DNA from 2 places in the Rouxiella sp. WC2420 genome. Region 2 is predicted to be linked to the other one. Evidence: predicted binding sites of a transcription regulator. Region 2 holds the regulator's gene; the other holds the start of a gene.
What was found. Region 2 encodes LexA, which represses DNA repair genes until DNA is damaged. Its sites were predicted from a motif close to TNCTGTATGTACATACAGNA; they were not measured.
Positions count from the first base shown of each region.

Region 1: the regulator LexA is predicted to act here: its motif matches at 2,412-2,431, upstream of AB3G37_RS17535 (DNA translocase FtsK 4TM domain-containing protein).

Region 1 covers NZ_CP165628.1:3,775,720-3,779,918, reverse strand. The annotation lists gene cydD (cysteine/glutathione ABC transporter permease/ATP-binding protein CydD) at 1-58, opposite strand, end outside; gene trxB (thioredoxin-disulfide reductase) at 305-1,273, opposite strand; gene lrp (leucine-responsive transcriptional regulator Lrp) at 1,876-2,370, shown strand; gene AB3G37_RS17535 (DNA translocase FtsK 4TM domain-containing protein) at 2,497-4,199, shown strand, end outside.
Region 2 covers NZ_CP165628.1:4,897,344-4,901,542, reverse strand. The annotation lists gene plsB (glycerol-3-phosphate 1-O-acyltransferase PlsB) at 1-1,569, opposite strand, end outside; gene AB3G37_RS22585 (diacylglycerol kinase) at 1,698-2,066, shown strand; gene lexA (transcriptional repressor LexA) at 2,170-2,778, shown strand; gene AB3G37_RS22575 (hypothetical protein) at 3,246-3,974, shown strand.

The sequences.
Region 1 (4,199 bases), 1.1 Mb from region 2:
CGCGCAAGCTTTCTTGCTTGAGCCAGCGGATTAATTCTTGTTGCCGTGTTTTGTTCATCCCAGTTTTGTTCATCCCAGGTTAGCCGAATGCAGAACGCATAAGCCGAAAAAGCATCGCTGAGGATGCAATTGTCAGTTGTTGCCATGTCAGGCGGAAAGCCCGCATATTCTACAGGGTCTTTTCCGCGATGAACACTCCGACTGTTACAAATAACTGCGTATAATACAAACAAAAAAGGCGACCCAAAGGTCGCCTTTATCTTTAACAGATCAGATAGTTAACATTGACTGCTGCTGTTTAACATTACTTGAAATTAGCTTCAGCCAGTCCGTCAAGATAACGTTCTGCATCCAGTGCTGCCATACAGCCCGTTCCGGCAGAGGTAATTGCCTGACGATATACGTGGTCCATAACGTCACCGGCGGCAAACACGCCCGGAATGCTGGTCTGGGTTGCATTACCCTGAATACCGGACTGCACCTTGATATAGCCATTTTCCAGGGCTAGTTGACCCTCGAAAATGCCGGTGTTCGGGCTATGTCCGATGGCGATAAACATGCCCGCAACGTCCAGCTTGTTCAGCTCATCGTTGTTGGTGTCACGCAGGTTGGCACCGGTTACGCCCATTTCATCACCCAAAACTTCATCGAGAGTTTTGTTGGTGTGCAATACGATTTTGCCGCTGGCCGCTTTCTCGTTCAGGCGGTCAATCAAGATTTTTTCGGCACGGAAGTTCTCACGACGGTGGATCAGATGGACTTCAGAGGCGATGTTGGCCAGATAAAGCGCTTCTTCCACTGCTGTGTTACCGCCGCCGACGACAGCCACTTTCTGATTGCGGTAGAAGAAACCGTCACAGGTTGCGCAGGCTGAAACGCCACGGCCTTTGAACGCCTCTTCTGAAGGCAGACCCAAATAACGTGCAGATGCGCCGGTGGCGATAATCAATGCGTCACAGGTGTATTCTTCGCTATCACCAAACAGGCGGAACGGGCGGGTTTGCAGGTCAACGCGATTAATATGATCAAAAACGATTTCAGTATTAAATTTAACCGCGTGCTCGTGCATACGATCCATCAGGCCAGGACCGGTTAAACCTTCCGGATCTCCCGGCCAGTTTTCAACTTCAGTCGTGGTGGTCAGCTGACCGCCTTTCTCGATACCGGTGATTAAAACCGGCTTAAGGTTGGCGCGGGCAGCATAGACTGCAGCGGTATAACCCGCAGGGCCAGAACCTAAAATCAACAATTTACTATGTTTAACTGTACCCATAAGGAATTCATCTCCGTGATGCAAACTACGTCATGGTAGGGATTGTAGGGAAAAAGGCCGCGTAAAAAAAGCATACTCAGATGTTGTTAGCGATTTGTCTGATAGTTTTTGCCTGAAATCACGGGTAAAAATGATTCCTGTCTGAGTTTGTCATCTGCTTTTGTTATTGTTCAATCCGAAAAGACAGCGAAAAAGGACGTTCACGGATTTCAATCTGGAATGTTCTTCTGATTTTGCTTCTTTTACTTTGACAATCCGCTGTGCATTTGCGAAAACATCTAGGTAAGAAGAAATTATACGCCTGTAGGTGCCTCAAATTTACACAATGTGCTACCGCTTTACCCGTTCCTGGTTCGCATTGTTCATTTTTAAGACACAGACAATCAGCAATTTAGGTTTTATTATGCCTAATTAGTTACTTAGCGTTATTTCTTTTTCGGCTTCACTAAAAAAAATTCGTTTTCTTCTGACAGGGGCAAGACGTCTTAAAGTGGGTCGCTACAACCTTAAAAAAACAGGTCTTCGCTTAGGATACACCCTTATACATTGAAGTTGGTTAGGGTATGGCAAGTGCAGGGAAGGACATCAGAGAGATAATAATAATGGTAGATAACAAGAAACGTCCGGGAAAAGATCTCGACCGTATTGACCGTAACATTCTTAATGAGCTGCAAAAGGATGGCCGGATCTCTAACGTCGAGCTTTCCAAACGTGTAGGTTTGTCACCTACACCATGTCTGGAACGCGTTCGTCGTCTTGAACGCCAGAATTTCATTCATGGCTACACTGCTTTGCTTAATCCTCATTATCTGGATGCTTCATTGCTGGTGTTTGTTGAGATTACCCTCAACCGTGGCGCACCGGACGTGTTTGAGCAATTCAATGCGGCAGTACAAAAACTAGAAGATATTCAGGAGTGTCACTTGGTTTCCGGGGACTTCGACTACTTGTTGAAAACCCGTGTACCTGATATGTCTGCTTACCGTAAACTGCTGGGCGAAACGCTTCTTCGTTTACCGGGTGTTAACGACACTCGTACCTACGTGGTAATGGAAGAAGTGAAACAGACTAACCGCCTGGTAATTAAAACCCGGTAAGTAAAAGGTACAGGTGCAAAACCTAATTTATTTAGCTACACTCCTGTGTATCCATACAGCCTTGGCGCCGGGCTTCATTCCCGGCGCTAGCGCTATTTCAGTTCACAGGAACCTGGAGAGCCTTTCTTGAGCCAGGAATATACAGAAGATAAAGACGTTACCTTGAAAAAACTCAGCGGTGGCCGCCGTATTCTGGAGGCCGTGCTGGTTGTGGTAGCCGTTTTCGCCATTTATTTGATGGCAGCACTGCTTAGTTTCAATCCGTCCGATCCAAGCTGGTCACAAACCTCTTGGCATGGTCCTATCCATAATTTGGGTGGCGGCGTCGGGGCCTGGATGGCCGATACAATATTCTTCATCTTTGGTGTGTTGGGATATGCCATTCCTCCAATCATGCTTTGCCTTTGCTGGGCCTCTTTCCGCCAGCGAGACAATCAGGATTACATTGACTATTTCACCCTGTCGCTGCGTTTGATAGGGACGCTGGCGCTCATCCTCACCTCGTGTGGACTGGCGTCGCTCAATATTGACGACCTTTATTACTTCGCTTCTGGCGGCGTGATAGGCAGTCTTCTGGGCACGGCGATGACCCCATGGTTCAACAACATTGGCGCAACGCTGCTACTGCTTTGCGTCTGGGCGGCAGGTTTGACCCTGTTCACCGGTTGGTCATGGCTCACTATCGCTGAAAAGATTGGTGGTACGATTTTGGGTGCTACCACCTTTATGACCAACCGTTCGCGACGTGATGATGATTACGACTACGAGTATGACGAGCGTGAAGAACACGACGATACATTGCTCAATGACAAGCATCATGAAGAGCAAAAGAGCGAGCATACTCCAGCAGACCCTGCTCGGCTGGCAACGGCGGCGACAGCAATAGTTTCAGCAGCGGCAATGGCCGACGAGGATGACGACGTCCTGTTTTCTGCCTCTTCGATCAACGATAAAGCCCAGGCACAAACATCGGCTGTTGCCGAAGTTCACCCTGAATTGCCTGCCGCAGGCGAATCTGTTGCACCGGTGAATCCGTTGTCTCAGGGACATGTTGATGCGCAAACAGCGGCTCAGCCTATTGCGCCAGCCGCTGCGCCAATACAGCCAGCAACGCCGCCGCTTTATAGTTTTGAAGTTCCGCAAGAAACCCCTGCGCCCCGCACGGTTCAGCCAGCAGCTTCTGCGCAGACTCGTCGTTACGATGAGCCACAGCTGGGCGACTGGAATCAGGTAACTGAACCTCAACATCACGATCGTTCACCGTTCGATTTTAGCGCTGCGCCAGAAGTCAGCAGCGTTGCGGCAACCGCCGCGTTGGCAACGGGTCTGGCTCAGGCCGGTAAATCAGCTGCTGCCGAAGCAGGCAATACCTTTATGCCGGCTTTCAGCGCCGTGAGTGATGAAAATCCGCAAATCAAGAAAGGCTTTGGCCCGGAATTGCCGCGCCCCAACCCTGTGAAGCTGCCTACCCGCCGCGAACTGGCGTCTTATGGCATCAAGCTACCTTCTCAGCGTATTGCCGAGCAACAAGAGCAAGAGGCGGCTCGTCTGGCACGTGAGACCCAGTCTCAGCATCAGATCGAAAGTGACTCTGCCGAAGATGAGGAAGCACTGCAACAGGCTGCATTAAGGCAGGCATGGGTTGATCAGCAAAACCAGCGCTATGGTGAAACGGTTGAACAGGCAGAGCCGGTAGAAGACGAAGAGGATGCGTTGCTTCAGGCACAGCTGCGCCAGCAGTTTGCCGCACGTGAGCAAGCGCGTTATCAACCCGTCGAGGCGGAGGAATCTCAGCCGTATCAGGAAACGCATTATCAGCAATCTGCGCC
Region 2 (4,199 bases):
GGCGTTGGCTGCCGCAGCATTGTTGATGCGTACCATGATTTTGTCGGCGATGTCTTGCACGGTTGGCGTTAGCCAGCTTGGACGGTGTGCCTCGATAGGGTCAATCGAGTCGCGCCACTGAGGGACCTTTTTATTCAAATAAGGCGTCAGGTGCAGCGGCTCGCCAAAGTTTACGTAGCCTTGACCCAGGTTGCGAAGTTTGCGCAAACCATTGATCATCTGCAGGAAGCTTTCTTTCTCTTTCGTTGCCCCGCGCAGCTCTTTGGCATAGGTGCCTACCTCCATCACGTGTTCGTAACCGATATAAATCGGTACCAGAGTGATAGGGCGTGAACCGCCGCGCAGCATGGCCTGAATAGTCATGGCGAGAGTGCCGGTTTTTGGTTCCAGCAACCGGCCAGTACGCGAACGCCCGCCTTCGACAAAGTATTCTACCGAGTAACCGCGACTGAACAGTTCACCGAGATATTCGCGAAATACCGTGGAGTAAAGTTTATTGCCTTTAAAGGTGCGGCGAATAAAGAACGCCCCAAGACGGCGAAAGATAGGACCGGCTGGCCAGAAGTTCAGGTTGATACCCGCAGCAATATGTGGAGGAACCAGCCCTTGATGGTAAAGCACGTAAGACAGCAGCAGGTAGTCCATATGGCTACGGTGGCAGGGCACATAAACGATTTCCTGACCATCTTGAGCCAACTGACGCACGCGCTCGGCATTGTGTACATTAATGCCTTTATACAGGCGGTTCCAGGTCCAGCCCAGAACGCGATCGGACAGGCGAACGGCTTCATATTTGAAGTCGGCGGCAATCTCTTCCATCAAGTCGATGGCATTCTGTTGTGCCTTGTCATGAGAGATTTTCTTGCTGCGCGCTTCGTCTTCCACCGCTTTTTCGATGGCTTTCGAGGCCAGCAACTTGTTAAACAAGTCTTGTCGAGCGGGCAGGCGTGGACCTACTGCAGCCAGTCGCTGACGGGAAAAATGCATGCGCGCGACGCGAGCCAATTTGTGGGCTATCGTCTTGTCTGTGCCATGCTGGATGGACATATCACGCAGAGAAACGGTATTGGAAAAGCGCACAAAGCTGTCACGCCCCAGCCACCACACCGCGAAGAATTTCTGCACGCCGTTCAACACGCGCAAATGTGGCGTTTCCTGACCTTCACGACCCGGAGCGCGACCAAACATGACCGAAACTGGCAGCATCTGAATATCCAGATTTGGATTATTACGATGCAGATCCAGGTAATCGTGGAACAGTTTTACTGATTCCTGTTTCGGATGATAATAGGAAAATACGCGAGGACCTTCGCTGACGAAAACGTGGCTTGGCAGATGCACGCCATCGATTTCAAGGGGAATTAGCGGGTCGGGAAGATTCTGCGCCAGGCACTGGGTTCGCAGAGTGAGAAGATCGGCCTTAGAGTTGTAAGGCAAAACGTACAGAATTGGACGAGTTGGATCTAAACGCAACTCCGTCACCGGATCTGTAGGAACGACCTTGCTTCTTACCAGCAAAGAAAGCGGTAAATTCAGCAAGGTATAATAAAGTCTACGCCATCCTGACATAAAAAAACGTAAAGCCTCTTGTTAGCAAGTCGCCGCAAGGATACCAGAAAGCTGGTATGAGATCTGTGGTGATAGAACAACGAAATCAGGCTAAAATGCCTATAAACAAACTTAAGACGTAAAATATAATGCCAAATCAGGTCACTGGATTCACCCGTATATATAAGGCAGCGGGCTATTCTTTAAAAGGATTAAAAGCGGCATGGAAGAATGAAGCCGCTTTTCGAGAGGAAGCTCTCGTTGTGGTCCCTGCTATCTTACTGTCATTTTACCTTGATGTGAGTAGCGTCGAGCGTATTTTAATGGTCGGAACGCTGGTTCTGGTGATTCTTGTCGAATTATTGAACAGCGCCGTTGAAGCTGCCATCGATCGCATCGGTCCAGACATCCATGAGCTTTCCGGTCGCGCCAAAGATATGGGTTCTGCAGCGGTGTTTATCGCCATCGGTTTTGCAATCTTTACCTGGGCGGTAATCCTGCTGCCGCGATGGTTATAATTTATAAGTATTTCAATGTCGCTTTTTGTTCACTCTTTGGTTTTCATTCCACCATTACCTGTATATACTCACAGCTAGACTGTATAAACAACCAGGGGGCGGAATGAAAGCACTAACGGCCAGACAACAAGAGGTCTATGACCTTATTCGCGATCATATCTCCACCACCGGTATGCCGCCAACCCGTGCAGAGATTGCCACTCGTCTGGGGTTCCGCTCACCTAACGCAGCAGAAGAGCATTTGAAAGCTCTGGCGCGTAAAGGGGTGATTGAGATAGTTTCAGGTGCTTCTCGCGGCATTCGCTTGCTGATGGAAGAAGAGGAAGGTCTGCCGCTAGTTGGCCGCGTTGCCGCCGGTGAACCTCTGTTGGCAACCCAGCATATCGAAGCCCATTACCAGGTTGATCCGTCAATGTTCAAACCTAACGCCGATTTCCTGCTGCGCGTCAGCGGTATGTCGATGCGTGATATTGGCATTCTTGATGGCGATCTTCTGGCGGTTCATAAAACGCAGGAAGCTCGCAACGGTCAGGTTGTTGTCGCGCGCATTGACGATGAAGTTACCGTTAAACGTCTCAAAAGGCAGGGTAACACGGTGCAGCTTCTGCCAGAAAATAGCGATTTCGAACCAATTATTGTCGATTTGCGCCAACAAAATTTCAGCATTGAGGGTCTAGCCGTCGGCGTCATCCGCAACGGCGACTGGTCTTAACAATTCCGGTCTCAGGCTGTCCGCCATTAGCATGACGATACTCTTAGTATCGTCATGCTCAAGTGATCCTGTAATCTCTGTATCTCTGTATCTCTGTATCTCTGTATCTCTGTATCTCTGTATCTCTGTATCTCTATATCTCTCTCACGCACGCACGCTACTCCCTATTTCTCCTGCGTTTTACGCTTTATTCCTCTCATAGCTTACTTGGTAGGCAAGATTTTCTCTCAGCCGCCGTCGTGAATGTTAGCTTAAATGACTTTTAAGTATCTTCGACAAAGCGCTATGGGTGCTGGTATTACCAATTGAATTCTCCAAATTATCGTCACGCTTTGAGTGGGAGAAGCTATTCCCGTAACGTGGTCTTTTACAGCTTTGTTTAACATATTCAGGTTAGGCTTCCACCTATTCAGAAATAGTATTGAGTTCTAAACTAAACGGATAGAAAATTTCACGGAGAAGATTGTATGCCTTTTCAATCATTATTTAAAAAATCCAAAAATCCAGCTTTTTCTAAGCAAGCTATTAAAAAAAATAACATTAATACTATGGTAAATAGCCTTGTCGATATTGTTATTGCAGGGCAAGGGGGGAGTAAGACTCTGAATGATAAAAGACTTGCTGATACGTCCGTAAAATTACAAGAATTTTACGGACTGCTGGTAGAGGATGGAAATCTTACAGAGAAAGGGCAAATTTCAAATAATTCTAAAGGTTTCAAAACTCCTCCTGAAAACCTTGTCAATCAAGGTGGCTTGAAAAGTAATTTTTACATTTTTTTAACAGCTTACATGAAGGGGTGTGAGGACGGTCAAATTTATTGCGGGCAGAATCTAAATTCAGATATATATGAGTGGACGAAACAAGTTATCAATAAACAACACAAACATTTTACTCCGACAGCCGCAAAAAGCTTAATAGATAAGATGAGTAAGGCAGCAGATCTTCGGATTAGCGAAGCGGAATTTAAGAAAAATCCTGGTGCCCGGAATGCGGAGACTCTGGATGAGGCCATAGATTTTGTCTATTTCATGGCTGGCAGGTGTGATAATGAAACCGCGTGGAAGGATTTTGGGGTTGAATTATATAATGATAAATGGCCAGATTTAAATAAAATAACTTATACAAAAGCTCAACAGGTCTATAAAAAAAGGAATGATGCTGGTGATTACCGGCTTGTTCCAGAAGACAATTGATACTCATCGATTTAACCAACTCTTTAACTAACTCTTAGTGCATCTCGATTCGGCGTTGAAGCTAGTGGCCCCTTTAGAAGCACGATAGCTGGTTTTAAATGCTTTAGATTAATCCTAGTTATGGCTTTATCCCCTAAAATATCCTGCATGGTCGAAACCATCGACTACAATTAGTTATGTTGATAAGCATTTATCTAATGCAGTAAAACCTAAGCTTAACAGGAG